DNA from 4 places in the Streptomyces sp. 5K101 genome. Region 1 is predicted to be linked to each of the others. Evidence: riboswitches for the same ligand, from Rfam matches in the RefSeq annotation. Region 1 holds a riboswitch; each other region holds the start of a gene.

Region 1 (4,722 bases):
CGCGGGAGCGGAACCAGTAGACGTAGGCGAAGGCGCCGTAGAAGAACAGGCCCTCGATGCAGGCCGCGAAGCAGATGAGGTTCAGCAGGAAGCGGCGGCGGTCGGCGGCCGTTTCCAGCTTCTCGATCTTCTCGACCGAGTCCATCCACGTGAAGCAGAACTGGGCCTTGTCGCGGATCGAGGGGATGTTCTCGACCGCCGCGAAGGCCGCCGCCCGCTCCTCCGGGTCGGGCAGGTACGTGTCGAGCAGCGTCAGATAGAACTGGACGTGCACGGCCTCCTCGAAGAGCTGACGGCTCAGGTACAGCCGCGCCTCGGGGGAGTTGATGTGCTTGTAGAGCGTCAGCACCAGATTGTTGGCCACGATCGAGTCGCCCGTCGCGAAGAACGCGACCAGCCGGCCGATCATGTGCTGCTCGCCCGGCGTCAGCTTGGCGAGGTCGGCGACGTCGGAGTGGAGGTCGACCTCCTCCACCGTCCAGGTGTTCTTGATGGCGTCGCGGTAGCGCTCGTAGAAGTCCGGGTAGCGCATCGGGCGCAGGGTGAGCTCGAAGCCCGGGTCGAGCAGGTTCTTCTCGGTGGAGCGCATTACTGGCAGGCCTCGCAGGACTCGGGGTTCTCAAGGGAGCAGGCGACGGCGTCGGGATCGGCGGCCGCCTGGACGGGGATGGTCGCCTGGGCGGCGCGGGCGATGCGGGTCGCCGGGCGCGAGCGCAGGTAGTACGTCGTCTTCAGGCCCTGCTTCCAGGCGTACGCGTACATCGACGACAGCTTGCCGATGGTCGGCGTCTCCAGGAACAGGTTCAGCGACTGCGACTGGTCGAGGAACGGCGTACGGGCCGCCGCCATGTCGATCAGGCCGCGCTGCGGGATCTCCCACGCCGTGCGGTACAGCTCGCGCACCTCGGCCGGGATCCAGGTGAAGCCCTGCACCGAGCCGCTGGACTCGCGCAGCGCCTCGCGGGTCTGCGCGTCCCACACGCCGAGCTTCTTCAGGTCGTCCACCAGGTAGGAGTTGACCTGGAGGAACTCGCCCGACAGCGTCTCGCGCTTGAAGAGGTTGGAGACCTGCGGCTCGATGCACTCGTAGACGCCGGCGATCGAGGCGATCGTCGCCGTCGGCGCGATGGCGAGGAGCAGCGAGTTGCGCATGCCGACGGCGGCGATCCGCTCGCGCAGGGCGGCCCAGCGCTCGGGCCAGTTCAGCGCCACGGCGGTGCCGTAGTGGTCCGGGTGCAGCACACCGCGAGCGGTCCGGGTCTTGTCCCAGGCGGGCAGCGGGCCGTTGCGCTCGGCGAGGTCGCAGGACGCCTCGTACGCGGCGAGCATGATGCGCTCGGCGATGCGGGTGGACAGCGCCCGCGCCTCGGGCGAGTCGAAGGGCAGCCGCAGCTTGAAGAAGACGTCCTGGAGGCCCATCGCGCCCAGGCCCACGGGCCGCCACTTGGCGTTGGAGCGGCCGGACTGCTCGGTCGGGTAGAAGTTGATGTCGACGACCCGGTCGAGGAAGGTGACCGCGGTACGGACGGTGGCGTCCAGCCGCTCCCAGGCGATCGCTCCGCCGTCGGCTCCCTGCTCGACGAAGGCCCCCAGGTTCACCGAGCCGAGGTTGCACACGGCCGTCTCGCCGTCGTCGGTGACCTCCAGGATCTCGGTGCACAGGTTGGAGGAGTGGACCGTGTGGCCGGGCTCGGCGGTCTGGTTCGCGGTGCGGTTGGCGGCGTCCTTGAAGGTCATCCAGCCGTTGCCGGTCTGCGCGAGCGTGCGCATCATGCGGCCGTACAGGTCGCGCGCCGGGATGGTCCTGCGGGCCAGGCCGGCGGCCTCGGCCCGGCGGTAGGCGGCGTCGAAGTCCTCGCCCCACAGGTCGACCAGCTCGGGCACGTCGGCCGGCGAGAACAGCGACCAGTCCGCGTCGGCCTCGACGCGCCGCATGAACTCGTCGGGGATCCAGTGCGCGAGGTTGAGGTTGTGCGTACGCCGGGCGTCCTCACCGGTGTTGTCGCGCAGCTCCAGGAACTCCTCGATGTCCGCGTGCCATGTCTCCAGGTAGATCGCGGCGGCGCCCTTGCGCCGGCCGCCCTGGTTCACGGCGGCGACCGAGGCGTCGAGCGTCTTCAGGAACGGGACGATGCCGTTCGAGTGCCCGTTGGTGCCGCGGATCAGCGAACCGCGGGCGCGGATGCGCGAGTACGAGAGCCCGATGCCGCCCGCGTGCTTGGACAGGCGCGCGACCTGGTGGTAGCGGTCGTAGATCGAGTCGAGCTCGTCGAGGGGCGAGTCCAGTAGGTAGCAGGACGACATCTGGGGGTGGCGGGTGCCGGAGTTGAAGAGCGTGGGGGAGGACGGGAGGTACTCGAGCCGGCTCATCAGGCCGAACAGGTCGGCGACCTCGTCCACCGAACGCAGGCCGTCGTTCCCGGCGAGGCCGCAGGCCACGCGCAGCATGAAGTGCTGCGGCGTCTCGACCACCTGACGGCTGATGGGGTGCCGCAGCAGGTACCGGCTGTAGAGCGTGCGCAGACCGAAATAGCCGAAGCGGTCGTCGGCGGCCGGATCGACGAGCGCGTCAAGCCGGGCCGCGTGCAGCGCCACGAACGCGGCCGTGCGGTCGGCGATCAGACCCTCGCGGTGCCCGACCGCGACGGAGGCGGAGAACGACAGCGCGCCCTGGCCGGCGGCCTCGTCCGCGATCGTGCGGCTCAGGAGCCGGGCGGCGAGCCGGGAGTAGGTTGGGTCCTCGGAGATCAGACCGGCGGCGGCGTCGGTGGCGAGGGAGCGCAGCTCGGCCGCGTCGGATCCGGCGTGCCGCCCGCGCAGCGCGGCGGCGGCGACCCGGCCGGGGTCGGCGTCGGGCAGATCGGCCGTCAGGTCGGTCAGGGTCCGCAGCAGTGCGGTCCCGGGGCCGTCGCTCTCCGTCTGTGAGGCCGGATCGGCTGGCGCGATGGTCATGTGGTGCTCTCCCTCGCTCGGCTCTGGGCCGTCAGCGGGGAAGGCGGGGCCATGCAGGGCAGGCCCGCGTAGGGGCAGCACGATGCCTGGCGTCCACCGGCCCAACCGCGAGGCCCGGACGTCTCGGCACCCGGATCGGTCGAGCCGGATGCACCGTCGGCAGGTGCTCGGACTTGTCGGGTACGGCACAGCGCACCGGATCACACCGTTGCGGGACAGTTCCGGATTCGCACCGGATTCCCCTGCGGCGACAGCCAGATGAGCATACATGTGGGGGCGGGGTGCTGCGCATGCCCCCACATGTTGTGTCTTGCGGGCTCAGAGCTCCAGGGCGTACGTCCACAGGGGAACGTTCTCGACCGGCGCCCAGTCCCGCGCGGAGGTGCGTACGAAGCCCAGCCGGACATATATCCGGTGTGCCGCGTGCATCATCGACTGCGTCGAGAGCACCACGCGCACGCACCCGGGCACCGCCCGGGCCCGGTCGATGCAGGTCCGCACCAGCGCCTCGCCCACCCCGCGCCCACGGGCCCCCTCGGCCACGGCCAGCGTCCGGAATTCGGCCTCGCCCGGACCCGCGAGGTCGGCGTAACGGGCCGCCGGCGGGAACGAGGGCCACCCCGCCGAGGACGGTGCCCCGCCCGTCCACGGCGACGTACACCTCCGTCACCTCCGTGTGCGCGGCGCGTCCCGCGACGTCCCGCAGCACGTCCAGATACGGGTCCGCCTCGCCGAAGTCGAGCATTCCGCCGCGCAGATACGCCTGTGCGGTCAGCTCGCCCAGCGCCCCGTACTCCTCGGGTTCGATCCGCCTGATGGTGATGTCCATGCCCGGCAGTGTGCACCAGGGCACGACGAAGGGCCGTCGCATTTCCCTCGAGGGGAATGCGACGGCCCTTGCGTACGCGATCCGTCAGTGTCCGCCGGGCGCACCCGCCGTGGCCGGCGGGAGTTCCACCGTGACGCCCGGGTCGCCCGCGTCCGCCGTGTAGTCGGACGGGCTCGTCTCGTCGACGCCGTCGGGGGCCTTGGCCGCCTTCAGGACGAAGGTGAGCACCACGGTGACGACGACGTTCAGCACGAACGCGGTGAGGCCGATGTAGCCGATCTCGCCGATGCCGGGGATCTCGGCCGACGAACCGCCGAAGTGCTTCTGCGTCGGGCTCGCCACGCCGTACGCGGCGACCGTGCCGTAGAGCATGCCGACCGCCCAGCCGGCGATGAGCGCCCAGCGGTGGAACCAGCGGGTGAACAGGCCGCCCACCAGGGCCGGGAACGTCTGCAGGATCCAGATGCCGCCCAGCAGCTGGAAGTTGATCGCCACGGTCTTGTCCATGGTGAGGACGAAGACCAGGGCGCCGACCTTCACCAGCAGCGAGACCAGCTTGGAGACCTTGGTCTCCTGCTCCGGGGTCGCGTCGGGCTTGAGGAAGTCCTTGTAGATGTTCCGGGTGAACAGGTTGGCCGCGGCGATGGACATGATGGCCGCGGGGACCAGCGCGCCGATGCCGATCGCGGCGAAGGCGACGCCCGCGAACCAGTCCGGGAACATGTTCTCGAACAGCTGCGGGATGGCCAGCTGACCGTTGGCGACCTTCACGCCCGCCGCGATGGCCATGAAGCCGAGCAGGGCCAGCATGCCCAGCATCAGCGAGTACAACGGCAGGATCGTGGTGTTGCGGCGGATCACCTCACGGCTGCGCGAGGACAGCGTCGCCGTGATGGAGTGCGGGTACATGAAGAGCGCGAGCGCCGAGCCCAGTGCCAGGG
Region 2 (4,722 bases), on a different contig from region 1:
GACCGCCCCTACCCGCCCGTGGCCTTCCGGTCCAGCCGACGGCGCCGGCCCCGCGGCTGGGCGGCCGGCGTAACCAGCCCCGCTGAGGAGTTTGAGGCGCGGGCCCCAACGGGGGTGCCCGCGAAGATCCGGTCAGGCGTTCTGGGTGGGTTGGCCGTAGGTGTGGAGCTGGGTGGCTGCTGCCGTGAGTTCCTCTGGGGAGAGGAGGCGCGGGGTCAGCGACGGGAGGGAGGACGCCGTCAGCCAGACACGGCACATCCATTCCAGCTGGGCCGTGCGGTCGTAGGCCTGGGCCAGGCTCGCGCCGTACGCGACGGTGCCGTGGTTCTGGAGGAGGCAGGCCGTGCGGTCGCGCAGGGCCGTGAGCATGTTGCGGGCCAGTTCGGGGGTGCCGTACAGCGCGTAGGGCGCCACGCGGACCGGGCCGCCGAGCGCCGCCGTCATGTAGTGGACCGGCGGCAGCTCGGGCACCAGCGTGGAGACGGCGGTGGCGTGCACGGCGTGGGTGTGCACGAGGGCCCCGGCCGGGGTGCTGCGGTACACCTCCAGGTGCAGCGGCAGCTCGCTGGTGGGGGCGAGCGTGCCGATGACCTGGTGGCCGTCGAGGTCGACGGCCACGGTGTCGTCGGGCCCGAGCCGGTCGTAGGGAACCCCGCTCGGGGTGACGAGCACGAGGTCGCCGACCCGGACGGAGACGTTGCCGGACGTGCCGACCACGAGACCCTCCGCCGTGGTTCTGCGGGCCGTCGTGACGACGTCCTGCCAGGCCTGTTCGATCGTGTGCGTCTCCACGTGATCCGTCATGCGGAGATCCTGTCAGGCGCGCCCCTCTGGGCCGTGGGCGACGGAGGGTGTTCGAGTGGGTGCCCGGTGCTGTCAAAGGCCCCGAGAAGACCAAGCGGAATGATGCGTGCCTAGTCACGGACACCACAGAGCCCGTCTCTGTTCATCTTCCGTTCATCCAGGTTGCCTACGGTCGGCCAGTCAATGACGTCAAAAGATTGCCTGGGTAAATGGAACACATCACGCTGCTGCTCGCGATTGTGATCGTGACAGCTCTCGTGTTCGATTTCACGAACGGTTTCCACGACACCGCCAACGCGATGGCGACGACCATCTCGACCGGCGCCCTGAAGCCCAAGACCGCGGTGGCCATGTCCGCCGTTCTGAATCTCGTCGGTGCTTTCCTGTCCGTGGAGGTCGCGAAGACGATCTCCAGTGGCCTCGTCGACGAATCAGGCATCTCACCTGAAGTCATCTTCGCGGCGCTCGTCGGCGCCATCCTCTGGAACCTGCTGACCTGGCTCATCGGTCTGCCGTCCAGCTCCTCGCACGCCCTGATGGGCGGCCTCATCGGCGCCACCGTCGCGTCCGTCGGTTTCGACGCGGTCAACGGCGGCGTCGTCGTCACCAAGGTCCTGATCCCCGCGGTCGCCGCGCCGCTCGTGGCCGGTGTCGCCGCGTTCCTGGCCGCCCGGCTGACGTACAAGATCGGCCGGAACGCCGACGCGAAGGCCACCGCCAAGGGCTACCGCGCCGGCCAGATCGCCTCCGCCGGTCTTGTCTCGCTCGCGCACGGCACCAACGACGCGCAGAAGACGATGGGCATCATCACCCTGGCCCTGGTCGCCGGGAACGTCATCGCCCCCGGCTCCAACCCTCCCCTGTGGGTCATCGTCTCCGCCGGTGTGGCCATCGCCCTCGGCACCTACCTCGGCGGCTGGCGCATCATCCGCACCATGGGCAAGGGCCTGACCGACCTCCAGCCGCAGCAGGGCTTCGCCGCCCAGACCAGCGCGGCGAGCGTCATCCTCGCCTCCTCCAACCTCGGCTTCTCCCTGTCGACCACCCACTCGTGCTCCGGTGCGGTGATGGGCGCGGGTCTCGGCCGCAAGGGCGGCGTGGTCCGCTGGTCCACCGCGACCCGGATGTTCGTCGCCTGGGGTCTGACCCTCCCGGCCGCCGGTCTGGTCGCCGCGGGTTCGGAGTTCGTCACCAAGCAGGGTGACTGGGGCGTCCCGGCCGTCGCCGTCTTCCTCGTCGCGTCCTGCGCCGCGATCTGGTTCGTCTCCCGCCGTCAGGTCGTCGACCACACCAACGTCAACGACACCGAGGACGTGGAGCCCGCCGGCGTCGTCACCACCGCCGTCGCGGCCGTCACCCCGCCGCCCGCGGGCGAGCTCAAGACCACCATCCCGGCCCCGGCCGAGCCCGAGCCGGCCCGTCCGGCCACGGTGTAAGGAATCAACAGCATGAAGATCGACTGGGCAGCTCTCGGCTCCGTGTTCGGCGTGAGCCTCATCGCCACCGTCGCCCTGGTGGGCCTGTTCACCCTGGGCATCGTGGGCCTGACCAAGCACGAGGCGGCGGCCGCCGACGGCGGATCGGCCACCATGGCCCGCACCGGCGCCTACGCCTGCTTCGCCCTGTGCGCCGCGGCCGTGGCGTACGGCATCTACCTGATCGTCACCTGACTCCTTCGAGTCCTTCCGTCCGCCGACGACGGCGACCCGCCCGGAGCCGGGCCGGAGGCACCCCGCGTGCCTGCGGCCCGGCTCCGGCGTGCGTGGGGTGTGGGCCTTCGCACACTGTCCCGCCGCAGGTCAAGGGTGAGTTGACGGGCGTTCGCGGGGCGTGGTGGACTGCCGGGGCCATCTACGGCGGCAGAAGAGGAAGTCCGGTGCGAATCCGGCGCGGTCCCGCCACTGTCACCCGGGAGGATCACCCCGGGGAGCCAGGAACTCTCGCCGCCGGTCACGTCGAACCAGGGCGCGGACCCTGAGTGAGGACTCGTCGCATGCCCGGCTGCCGTTCAGCGCTGTCCGTCGGACCCCGCCTGCGGGATCACTGATCCCATGCGTGCCGACCGTGTATTCGTGTACGGCGCCACCGCGGGCCTGGTCGTCGACCGGCTCGTCGGCGACCCCCGCCGCGGGCACCCCGTCGCCGCCTTCGGGCGTGCCGCGGGCGCCGTCGAGCGGCTGCTGTGGCGCGACCACCGGGGCCTGGGCGCCCTGCACACCGCCGTCTGCGCCGGCGGCGCCGTCGCCGTGGGCGCGCTGGCGTCCCGTGCCGTGCGCCGCTCCCCCGCCGCGTCCGTCGCCCTGACCGCCGCCGCCACCTGGGCCGTGATCGGAGGCACCACGCTGGGCCGGGAGGCGCGCCTCGTCGGCGATGCGCTGGGCAGGGGGGACGTAGAAGCGGCCCGCACGCGGCTCCCCCACCTGTGCGGGCGCGACCCGCAGTCCCTGGACGAGCAGCAGATCGCCCGCGCCGTCGTCGAGTCGGTCGCCGAGAACACGTCGGACGCCGTCGTCGGCGCGCTGGTGTGGGGCGCTGTCGCGGGCGTTCCCGGACTGGTCGGCTTCCGAGCCGTGAACACGCTGGACGCGATGGTCGGCCACAAGTCGCCGCGCCACCGGCGCTACGGCTGGGCCTCGGCGCGCCTCGACGACGTGGCGGGCTGGCCCGGCGCACGGCTCACCGCGGCACTCGCCGCGGTCGCGGGCCCCGACCCGCGGGGCGCGGTCCGCGCCTGGCGGGCCGACGCGGCCAAGCACCCGAGCCCCAACGCGGGCCCGGTGGAGGCGTCGTTCGCCGGGGCGCTCGGCGTCCGGCTGGGCGGGACCCTGTCGTACGGGGGCCGCGTCGAGCACCGGCCGGTGCTCAACGGGGCCGGCCGGCCCGTGGAGTTCGGAGACATCGGGCGGGCCGTGCGGCTGTCGCGGCGGATCGGCGTGCTGACGCTCGCGACGTGCGCGGGGGCGCGACTGGCCTGGGGGGCCATGAGGGGGAGGCGTACATGAGCGGCGGCGGACTGCTGGTCGCGGGGACCACGTCGGACGCGGGCAAGAGCGTCGTCACCGCCGGGATCTGCCGGTGGCTGGTACGGCGCGGGGTGAAGGTCGCGCCCTTCAAGGGCCAGAACATGTCCCTGAACTCGTTCGTGACGCGCGAGGGCGCGGAGATCGGGCGGGCCCAGGCGATGCAGGCGCAGGCGGCCCGTGTGGAGCCGACCGCGTTGATGAACCCGGTGCTGCTCAAGCCCGGCGGCGACCGCTCCAGCCAGGTCGTCCTGATGGGCAGGCCCGTCGGCGAGATGAGCGCGAAGGGCTACCACGGGAACCGGCAGCGCGAGCTGTTCGAACCGGTCGTGGCGTGCCTGGAGGAACTGCGGGGCACGTATGACGCCGTGATCTGCGAGGGGGCGGGCAGTCCGGCCGAGATCAACCTGCGGCGCACGGACATCGTGAACTTGGGCATCGCACGGGCCGCGCGGCTGCCCGTCGTCGTGGTCGGGGACATCGACCGGGGCGGGGTGTTCGCGCAGTTCTTCGGGACGACGGCCCTGCTCGCGCCCGAGGACCAGGCACTGGTCGCCGGCTACCTGGTCAACAAGTTCCGGGGTGACGTGACGCTGCTGGAGCCCGGCCTCGACATGCTGCGCGGGCTCACCGGGCGGCGGACGTTCGGGGTCCTGCCGTACGCGCACGGGCTCGGGATCGACGAGGAGGACGGCCTGAGGGTGTCCCTGCGCGGCGCGGTCCGCGAGTCGGTCGTCGCTCCGCCGGTCGGCGAGGACGTGCTGCGGGTCGCGGTGTGCGCGGTGCCGCTGATGTCGAACTTCACCGACGTCGACGCGCTGGCCGCCGAACCGGGCGTCGTCGTCCGGTTCGTGGACCGGCCCGAGGAACTGTCCGACGCCGACCTGGTGGTCGTCCC
Region 3 (4,722 bases), on a different contig from region 1:
TCCCCCAGGAGGAACCGTTGAAAATGCTCATCAACGTCCCGGAGACCGTCGTCGCGGATGCGCTGCGCGGGATGGCCGCCGCGCATCCCGACCTCAATGTCGACGTGGACAACCGGGTGATCGTCCGGCGGGACGCACCGGTCGCCGGCAAGGTCGCGCTCGTCTCCGGGGGCGGGTCGGGACACGAGCCGCTGCACGGCGGGTTCGTCGGGCCGGGGATGCTGGACGGGGCCTGTCCGGGTGAGGTGTTCACCAGTCCGGTGCCGGACCAGATGGTGCGGGCCGCCGCCGCTGTCGAGAGCGGGGAGGGGGTGCTGTTCGTCGTCAAGAACTACACCGGCGACGTGCTCAACTTCCAGATGGCCGCGGAGCTGGCCGAGGACGAGGGCGTGCGGCTCGCCACCGTGCTGGTCGACGACGACGTCGCCGTGACGGACAGCCTGTACACGGCGGGCCGCCGCGGCACGGGTGCGACCCTGTTCGTGGAGAAGATCGCGGGCGCCGCGGCCGAGGAGGGCGCCCCGCTGGAGCGGGTCGAGTCCGTCGCCCGCCGGGTGAACGCGTCCTCCCGCAGTTTCGGCGTCGCGCTCAGCGCCTGCAGCACCCCCGCCAAGGGCGGTCCCACCTTCGATCTGCCGCCCGGCGAGCTGGAGTTGGGCGTCGGCATCCACGGCGAGCCGGGCCGGGAGCGGCGGGCGATGATGACCGCGCGGGAGATCGCGGACTTCGCCGTGGGAGCGGTCTTCGACGACCTGCGCCCGACCGGCCCGGTCATCGCCCTCGTCAACGGGATGGGCGGCACTCCCCTGCTGGAGCTGTACGGGTTCAACGCCGAGGTGCAGCGGGTACTCGCCGAGCGTGACGTGGCCGTCGCCCGCACGCTCGTCGGCAACTACGTGACCTCGCTCGACATGGCCGGCTGCTCGGTGACGCTGTGCCAGGTGGACGAGGAGATGCTGCGGTTGTGGGACGCGCCGGTGCAGACGCCCGCCCTGCGGTGGGGACGCTGAGCCCCGCCCGCCCTGCTCCCCCTCCCGATCGATCCGACCCGAGGAGTCCTCGTGCTCGACGCCGCATTCTTCCGCCGCTGGCTGGCGGCCGCCGCCGCGGCCGTGAACCGTGAGGCCGACCGTCTGACCGAGCTGGACGCCGCGATCGGCGACGCCGATCACGGCAGCAATCTCCAGCGCGGGTTCGCGGCGGTCGTCGCGGCCCTGGACAAGGAGCCGCCGGCCGCGCCTGGAGCCGTACTGGTGCTGGCGGGACGGCAGTTGATCTCGACGGTCGGCGGGGCCTCCGGACCGCTGTACGGGACACTGCTGCGGCGGGCCGGCAAGTCCCTCGGCGACGACGCCGAGGTGAGCGCGGGGCAGCTGGCCGAGGCGCTGCGGGCGGGCGTGGCGGCCGTGGCGCAGCTGGGCGGGGCGAAGGCGGGCGACAAGACGATGCTGGACGCCCTGGAGCCCGCGGTGGCGGCGCTCGGCAACAGCACGGACTCGTTCGCCGCGGCCCGCGAGGCGGCCGAGCAGGGGGCGCTGGCGACGGTGCCGTTGCAGGCGCGCAAGGGCCGGGCCAGCTATCTGGGTGAACGCAGCATCGGGCACCAGGACCCGGGGGCGACGTCGTCGGCGCTGCTCGTGGCCGCGCTCGCCGAGACGGCGGAGGCGGCCGGATGAGCGAGGCGGGCAAGCGGGTCGGGATCGTGCTGGTGTCGCACAGCGCGGACGTGGCGCGCTCGGTCGCCGCGCTCGCAGGCGGGCTCGCGGGCGGTGGGGAGCTCGCGCCGGTCGCCGCGGCGGGCGGCACGCCGGACGGCGGCCTCGGCACCAGTTCCGAGCTCATCGCGGCCGCGGCGGCGGAGGTGGACCGCGGCGCGGGCGTGGCCGTGCTGGTCGACCTGGGCAGCGCCGTGCTCACCGTGAAGGCCCTCCTCGCCGAGGGCGGCGAACTCCCCCGCGGCACCCGGCTCGTGGACGCCCCGTTCCTGGAGGGCGCGGTGGCCGCGGTGGTGACCGCCTCCGCCGGGGCCGACCTGGACGCGGTGGAGGCGGCGGCCTCGGAGGCGTACGGGTACCGCAAGGAGTGACGGGTGGGGCGCGTGCGGCCGGGTGTGGCGAACGGCTCACCCGGCCGCGGGCCGGTGCACCCGTGCGCGGCTTGTGATGTCGCTGGTCGGCGCACTACTGTCACGGAGCCTTGGTGTTCGGGAAACCGGTGCGGTACCGGTGCGGCCCTCGCCACTGTGATCGGGAAGTCCGGCTCCACCCCCGCAGGGGAAGTCACTGGGCCACCGCGGGAGACCGCGGTACCTGGGAAGGCGGAGTCACGGGCGGCATGACCCGTCAGCCAGGAGACCGGCCAGGGCGCGTTGTCCATCCACGAGGTGCTGGAGAGGGTCTCCCGACCATGCATATAGCCGAGGGGTATCTGCCCCCGTTGCACGCCGCCGCCTGGAGCGTCGCGGCCGCCCCGTTCGTCGTCCACGGTGTCCGCGCCCTGACCCGCGAGGTCAAGGACCACCCCGAGTCCACCCTGCTGCTCGGCGCCTCCGGTGCCTTCACGTTCGTGCTGTCCGCCCTGAAGATCCCGTCGGTGACGGGCAGCTGCTCGCACCCGACCGGCACCGGGCTGGGCGCGATTCTGTTCCGGCCGCCGGTCATGGCGGTGCTCGGCACGATCACCCTGCTGTTCCAGGCCCTGTTGCTGGCGCACGGCGGCCTCACCACGCTCGGCGCCAACGTGTTCTCCATGGCGGTCGTCGGTCCATGGGCCGGGTACGGGGTCTACCGGCTGCTGCGGCGGTCGGGCGTCCCGCTGATGGTCGCCGTGTTCTTCGGCGCGTTCGTCGCCGACCTGTCGACGTACTGCGTCACCAGCGTGCAGCTCGCGCTGGCCTTCCCCGACCCGAGCAGCGGAGTCGCGGGGGCGCTCGCCAAGTTCGGCGGCATCTTCGCGTTCACCCAGATCCCGCTCGCGGTGAGCGAGGGGCTGCTCACCGTGCTGGTGATGCGGCTGCTGAGCCAGTCCAGCAAGGGCGACCTGGCTCGTCTCGGCGTCCTGGTCCCGGGAGCGAAGAAGGAGGCCGTGGCCCGATGAGCCGTCACGCGAGGATCAACACGCTGCTGTTGCTGGCCGTCGCGGCGCTGGCCGTCCTGCCGCTCGTGCTGGGGCTCGGCGACCACAAGGAGGAGCCGTTCACCGGTGCCGACGGCGAGGCGGAGACGGCGATCACGGAACTGGAGCCGGACTACGAGCCGTGGTTCTCCCCGCTGTACGAGCCGCCGTCGGGCGAGATCGAGTCGGCTCTGTTCTCACTGCAGGCCGCGCTCGGCGCGGGGGTGCTGGCGTACTACTTCGGCCTGCGCAGAGGACGCAGGCAGGGTGAGGAGCGGGCGGCGGCGCGGTCCGGCGCCCGCCAGGAAGAGGGTGCCGACCAAGCGCCCGGAGCCGCGTCCGACGGCGGGGACGCCCCGGCCGCGAAGCTGCCGTAGCCGCCGATGCTGCCGATCGACGCGGCGGCGCACAGCAGTCGCTGGCGCCGCCGCCATCCCTGTGAGAAGGCCGTGCTCGGGCTGGGTCTGACGGTGACAGCCGTGTGCCTGCCGCCCTGGCCCGGCGCCGTTCTCGTGGCGGCCGCCTCCCTCGCCGTCCTGCTGGGCCCGGCCGGGGTCGGGCCCCGGCAGCTGTGGCGGGCCTTCCGCATCCCCCTCGGGTTCTGTGTCACCGGAGCGCTGCCGCTGCTGTTCGCCGTGGGCGGCGCCGCCGGGCCGGTGACGTTCGCGCCGGACGGTCCCGAACACGCCGCGGCGTTGCTGCTGCGGACCTCGGCGGCGTCGCTCGGTGTGCTGCTGTTCGCGTTCACCACGCCGGTGTCGGACGTCCTGCCCCGGCTGGTGCGGGCGGGCGTGCCCCCGGCGGTGGTGGACGTGGCGCTGGTGATGTACCGGATCAGTTTCCTGCTGCTGGACGCGCTGAGCCGGGTCCGTCAGGCGCAGGCGGCCCGTCTCGGCCACACGAGCCGGGCGGCGGCGTGGCGTTCGCTGGCGGGGCTGGGGGCGACCGCGTTCGTCCGTGCCTTCGACCGGGCCGGCCGGCTGCAGGCGGGGCTCGCCGGACGCGGTTACGACGGCACGCTGCGGGTCCTCGTGCCGCGTACGTCCGTTTCCCGCCCGTTCCTCGCCGCCGTGGCCGCGCTGCTGGCCGGCATCGTGCTGCTCACCGTCCTGCTGGAAAGGTTCGTCCTGTGATCGTTGAGCTCATCGACGCCGGATTCGCGTACGAGGACGGACCCGCCGTGCTGAGCGGGGTCGGCCTCGCGCTCCCGGAGGGCCGCTCCACAGCCCTGCTCGGGCGCAACGGCAGCGGAAAGACCACCCTGCTGCGGCTGTTGAGCGGCGGACTGCGCCCGGTGACGGGCCATGTCCGGCTGGACGGCGAGCCGGTGACGTACGACCGGGCCGGGCTGACCCGGCTGCGGACGAGCGTGCAGCTGGTGGTGCAGGACCCGGACGACCAGTTGTTCGCCGCGTCGGTCGAACAGGACGTGTCGTTCGGCCCGATGAACCTTGGGCTGCCGGAGGAGCAGGTACGCGCCCGGGTCGACGAGGCGCTGGCGGCGATGGACATCGTGGCCCTGCGGGACCGGCCGACGCATCTCCTGTCGTACGGGCAGCGCAAACGGGCGGCTATCGCGGGCGCGGTGGCGATGCGGCCGCGCGTGCT
Region 4 (4,722 bases), on a different contig from region 1:
GGTACGCGGCTGCCGCACGCTGGCAGGACACCATCCGCGAGAACCGGACCCGGCCCAGCAGGCTGGACCCCTACAAGCCCTACCTGGAACGGCGATTCGCCGAGGGATGCACCAGCGTCACCCGACTGCACAGCGAGCTGGTCGCCGAGCAAGCTCCCGTCACCTACGGCATGGTCCGCGCCCACATCGCCACCCTGCGCACGGCTCCGGCCGACGCGCCGCCCCGGCCTCCGACGGTGCGCCAGGTGACCGGTTGGCTCACCCGTCACCCCACGGCCCTGGCCGAGGAGGACCGCGCCGCTCTGAAAGAAGTTCTGACCCGCTGCCCCGAACTAGACACAGCCGCCGGGCATGTCCGCGACTTCGGGAAGATCCTCACCGGCCGCCTCGGCGTCACGCTCCCGGCCTGGATCGACGCGGTCGATGCCAGCCAACTACCCGGCCTCACCGGCTTCGCACTCCACCTGCTCCGGGACATCGACGCCGTGACAGCGGGGCTCACCCTGGACTGGAACTCCGGCAGCATCGAGGGCGCCGTGAACCGCATCAAGAAGATCAAGAGGCAGCTCTATGGTCGAGCCGGATTCGAGCTACTCCGCAAAATAATCCTGCTGCAGTAGCGCCTCGCCGTGGTTATTGGGGGTATGACTTCCGATACCCTTCCTCAGGCTGTTTCTCCCAGTGAAAGCGGTCATCCACGTCCGGCCACGCGACTCGCAGGACAGGGAGAGGCGGCAGCGACGTCATGCTTTGGCGCCGGCCATGCCACTGGTGACGACGATCGCGGCCACGTCGCCGGTCTCGGTCCGCCCCAACCAGACGACGCCGCCTGACTGCGCCGTGAACGTAACCAGATCGGCTTGTTGTGACTCGTCGCTGATCCGCTCGCACCCGTCCGGCAGCTGTCCGCTGTCACGCGGCTCCCAACGGCCATCCGCACATGTGCGAAATGGCGCGGACAAAGTCGTCCACGCGCCGGCGTCGGCGAAGCAGCCGACATTATGGTCCGCGCCGAACCGGGGATGCTCGCTCGGCGGAAGCCGGTCGATGTCCTCGCCGACACCCAGGCCCATCTCCCACCCGACCACAGCAGCGTCACTGATACGCAACCGGGTCGCCGCGCACTCGACGCCATCGAAGTGCTCGCCGAAGAACTCGTACGGGCCCGCTGTCCACGCGATCTCCACTCGGTAGACGCCTGGGGGAATGCGCACCGCCAGCTCCCGCGGGGGCCTCGTCGGCAACCCACGCTCATATCTCCAGGTGTCGTCGTCGTCCCACGGCGCATCGACCACAAGACGGCCGCTGGGCACACGAATGGTCGTCACCTCCTCGACGCTCCTCACAACGACGGGTGTTGTCGGATCGTCATACACCGCCCCCAGGTGAGCACCGGGCGTGAAAGCCGTCTCCAAGTACCAGGTGGCCTCAGGCCCGGCTGCCAACCGCTCGTCCCCGACCCACTTCATGTCTCACCCCTCCTCGCCGCCCGGCCGGGCGGTCAACCGAAACGTACGTGGGCCCGCTGACATCGGCACTTCGTGCATCGTCACGATCCGTGATCGCTCCCCAAGATCTGTGCCAGAACCCGGAACTCAGGCTCTGGCTCAACTCTTGTGGTGGGCCATCAGGCGAACGGCTGGGCCATGGCCTTTGCGTCGGAGTCGTGGACGAGTTCAGCAAGCTGGATCAGGAAGCCGTACGTCGCCAGACGCCCCTGGCTGCGAACGAAGTATCACCGGCTGGAGCACTTGAAGATCTCCCGGCGGCGCACTTTTCGGAGGCTGCGCTCGTATGCGTTCGCCGCCTGCAGGACAGCCGCTTCCGCCTCCTCCGTGGTGCCATCGAATTCCGTAACGGTCCGCGCATCACGGTCTGTCTCCGCGACACCGGAGACAGGTACGGCCAGCACTATCCATCGGGGCATCCCGCGATCAGTTCCTTCCCCCTTGGCGTCCCTTGTCGCGACGCGCGCGGGGTCAGTGTGGCAGGCGAGCAGCGCCGAACGGGACCGTCACCGCAGAAACCGTCACCACAGAAGTTGAGCCAGAGCCGGAACTCATGAACAAAACCACCCTCATGGTCGCTCGCCACCACCCCGCTCTCTAGGAGCGGCAACTGCGGGGCTGAGACAGTCCTCACAAAGCCATGTGCGGGATGGGTGTCGCTGACAGAATGACCGACGTCCAACGCGATGGTGAGCGAGGAAGCCGGTGTGATTCCGGCACGGTCCCGCCACTGTGACCGGTGACCGAACGCCGACGTACGCCACGGCCCCACAGGGCCGGAAGGCCGGCGGAAGGGACGACCCGGGAGTCAGGAGACTCACACCATCGCCGTCTCCATTGGTCCGGGGCGGATTTCCCCGGAGAGAGCACGGTGATCTCGCCATGTCCGCTGTCACCCCCGCACTGGGCTCCCGCACGGAGGGCGCCCGCCCGTCGGCACCCTCAAGAGCCTTCCCCCTCCCAACCTCGGCCGACTGGCCCGCCTACACGCTTGCAGCTGTAGGCGCCACGGCGCTCTGGGCGGCGTGCCTCTGGGCGTCCGCTCACGTCCGGGCCGACGCGGCTCTCCATACCGCGGCCTTGTTCGGCCACATGGTCTCGCTCGTGGTCGGTTTCGGCGCTGTCTTGGTGATCGACTACTTCGGCCTGCTCTGGCTCACCGGAAAACACACACTCGGCGACGTACTGCGGCTGACGAACAGTCTGCACGCCCCCGTGTGGGTCGGCATGGCGGGCCTCGTACTTACCGGTCTCTTCCTGAACCCTGACCTGAGCTCCACCCTGACCCGCCTGAAAGTTGCCGCGGTGCTGGTGATCGCCCTCAACGGCATATGCGCGACGGCACTCCAGCGATACCTCACGCGCCTTGCCCAGGAAGTCCCCTCGCAACCGGTGCTGCTCCGTGGTGCCGCAGTGGCAGCAGTGTCGCAGGCCGGCTGGTGGCTCGCGGTCGTGGTCGGCTTCCTCAACAGCCGGGACTGAGACAAGCTGGACTGGATCGGCCCGTCCGACGCCTGAAAGCCTGGGGCTGTCCACGGACGCGCATCCGGTCCTCGTCTGTGAGCAGGCGGCCGATGGCGGCAGTCAGGTCTTGATGTTCGCTGCGGACGGCGTGGTGGAAGGCGGTCGCCAGTTCGACGAACCGGTGGAGGAAGGGGAGTCCGGCGGCCTCGATGTCTCTGACTTCGTCGGCGGCCCGGACGGGGTCGGCGAAGGAGACGGCGAGGGCGAGGCGGACCTGCATCATGGCGCGCTCGCCGGAGGATCAACGGCCTCTGGGCCCTTCTGCGTGACGGACGGCCATACAGCCCGCTACCGCCCGTCACGTTGGCCGCTTGACCACTCAACTAGGAATCGTCGCCCCACCTGCGGCAGTGCTCGTAGGCGAGAGCTGCGGCCGTGTCGGGGTCGAGGGCGTCGAACTCCTCTCCCCAGCGGGTGAAGTCGTCTTCGCTGGTGGCAAGCAGCTGAATCCGGTCGGCGACCGGGCCGGGCAGGACGGCGACGATGAGCAGCTCGGTGCAGTCGACGTCCAGGGTCAGGCCGATGACGGTGAACGTCTTGGTGGCTGCTGCGGTCATGCGATCAGCTCGAACGTCGCGCTCTCGATGGCTCGGGTTCGCAGGTCTCCCTCGAACGCCGCGGCGACGCAGGCGCCGTTGTCGCCGCCCCAGAGCGTTTCGGGACTCTCGCCACCCTCGCCCTCGGCACGGTGCGGGAAGTGCTCCAGAACGGCCCCTGCCGCGTTCTGCTTGGCCTCGTCGAGGGTTTCTTCCTCAGCGACGACCGCTGCGCTCGTGGAGCGCGTCTTCGACTTTCTTCGCGGTCCTGCCTGGCCCTGCTGGGGGTTATAGCCCAGAGTCCCTACCCTGGTCAGGGCGCAGGGACCCGGATTGACAGGCTGCTTCTGCACATGTGAGGTTCCTGAGATGACCGGGATCGATCTTGTACACAGCCTCTCCGAGATCAGCGAGAGCGAGCTGGCCCCACTAACGGAGGGCCGCTCCTTCTACGTCAGCGGGCCGTGGCTGCGGGCATACGAAACTCTGCGAGCGCCGGACATGGCATATGTCACGCACAGGGACGGCGTGGGGCGGCTCGATGGGCTTCTTCCCCTCTACCGGCAGCGGCCTGGCATCCTGGCGCCGTACGACGCCTTTGGTGCCTATCTGCGCGGCATTGGGGGCTTCGCCGAGAAAGACTGGTCGCCGAGCCTGGTCCTCGGGCAGAGCGCTGCCTACTGCAACGAGTTCCTGACCGTGGCGGGTACCGAACCGGAAGCCGAGTCCCAGATCATCGCGGATCTACTGCGGGCCGCCGAAGAGCAGCGCAAGCGATGGGGGCTGTCGGCCACGTCGGCTCTCTATCTGAATCGCGAGGGCGCTCGTCAGCTGGCCGCAGTGACCGGAACGCCGCGGCCGTTCATCTGCGACGTCGAATGTGAAATCGACATCGAGTGGGATTCCTGGGACGGATATATTCGATATCTGCACTCTCTCGGCAGGAAGCGGTCCGCCTCAGCCCGTCGCGAGACGGAAGAATTTCAGGCGGCTGGCTATACAGTCTCCGCAGCCCGACTCGGTGAGCTACTGGCAGAGTCAAATCGGCTTTTCACCAAGCTTCAGGAGAAATACGGCGACCGTACGAGCATGGCGGATCGAGCGCACTATCTGAAGATCCTGGCGACCGAGGCCGATAGCTACAGCCGACTCTT

What was found. A riboswitch is a leader RNA that binds a small molecule or an ion and turns the genes downstream of it on or off. The one in region 1 is predicted to bind cobalamin.
Region 2: another riboswitch for cobalamin. It lies ahead of ACLB9X_RS00290 (cobalamin biosynthesis protein); the one in region 1 lies ahead of ACLB9X_RS16280 (ribonucleoside-diphosphate reductase subunit alpha).
Region 3: another riboswitch for cobalamin. It lies ahead of ACLB9X_RS04535 (energy-coupling factor ABC transporter permease); the one in region 1 lies ahead of ACLB9X_RS16280 (ribonucleoside-diphosphate reductase subunit alpha).
Region 4: another riboswitch for cobalamin. It lies ahead of ACLB9X_RS32245 (hypothetical protein); the one in region 1 lies ahead of ACLB9X_RS16280 (ribonucleoside-diphosphate reductase subunit alpha).

What each region holds. Positions count from the first base shown of each region.
Region 1 covers NZ_JBKFFO010000007.1:218,846-223,567, reverse strand. Annotated here, with positions in the region: gene ACLB9X_RS16285 (ribonucleotide-diphosphate reductase subunit beta) at 1-589, opposite strand, end outside; gene ACLB9X_RS16280 (ribonucleoside-diphosphate reductase subunit alpha) at 589-2,952, opposite strand; cobalamin riboswitch at 3,093-3,226, opposite strand; partial or broken gene ACLB9X_RS16275 (GNAT family N-acetyltransferase) at 3,271-3,781, opposite strand; gene mctP (monocarboxylate uptake permease MctP) at 3,866-4,722, opposite strand, start outside.
Region 2 covers NZ_JBKFFO010000001.1:50,464-55,185, forward strand. Annotated here, with positions in the region: gene ACLB9X_RS00275 (class II aldolase/adducin family protein) at 133-804, opposite strand; gene ACLB9X_RS00280 (inorganic phosphate transporter) at 1,014-2,240, shown strand; gene ACLB9X_RS00285 (hypothetical protein) at 2,253-2,474, shown strand; cobalamin riboswitch at 2,630-2,764, shown strand; gene ACLB9X_RS00290 (cobalamin biosynthesis protein) at 2,856-3,806, shown strand; gene ACLB9X_RS00295 (cobyric acid synthase) at 3,803-4,722, shown strand, end outside.
Region 3 covers NZ_JBKFFO010000002.1:328,371-333,092, forward strand. Annotated here, with positions in the region: gene dhaK (dihydroxyacetone kinase subunit DhaK) at 18-1,010, shown strand; gene dhaL (dihydroxyacetone kinase subunit DhaL) at 1,062-1,676, shown strand; gene ACLB9X_RS04530 (PTS-dependent dihydroxyacetone kinase phosphotransferase subunit DhaM) at 1,673-2,086, shown strand; cobalamin riboswitch at 2,181-2,378, shown strand; gene ACLB9X_RS04535 (energy-coupling factor ABC transporter permease) at 2,407-3,096, shown strand; gene ACLB9X_RS04540 (energy-coupling factor ABC transporter substrate-binding protein) at 3,093-3,491, shown strand; gene cbiQ (cobalt ECF transporter T component CbiQ) at 3,498-4,247, shown strand; gene ACLB9X_RS04550 (energy-coupling factor ABC transporter ATP-binding protein) at 4,244-4,722, shown strand, end outside.
Region 4 covers NZ_JBKFFO010000032.1:10,113-14,834, reverse strand. Annotated here, with positions in the region: gene ACLB9X_RS32255 (ISL3 family transposase) at 1-620, shown strand, start outside; gene ACLB9X_RS32250 (DUF4241 domain-containing protein) at 744-1,469, opposite strand; cobalamin riboswitch at 2,166-2,348, shown strand; gene ACLB9X_RS32245 (hypothetical protein) at 2,601-2,990, shown strand; gene ACLB9X_RS32240 (hypothetical protein) at 2,974-3,255, opposite strand; gene ACLB9X_RS32235 (hypothetical protein) at 3,356-3,589, opposite strand; gene ACLB9X_RS32230 (hypothetical protein) at 3,586-3,921, opposite strand; gene ACLB9X_RS32225 (GNAT family N-acetyltransferase) at 3,938-4,722, shown strand, end outside.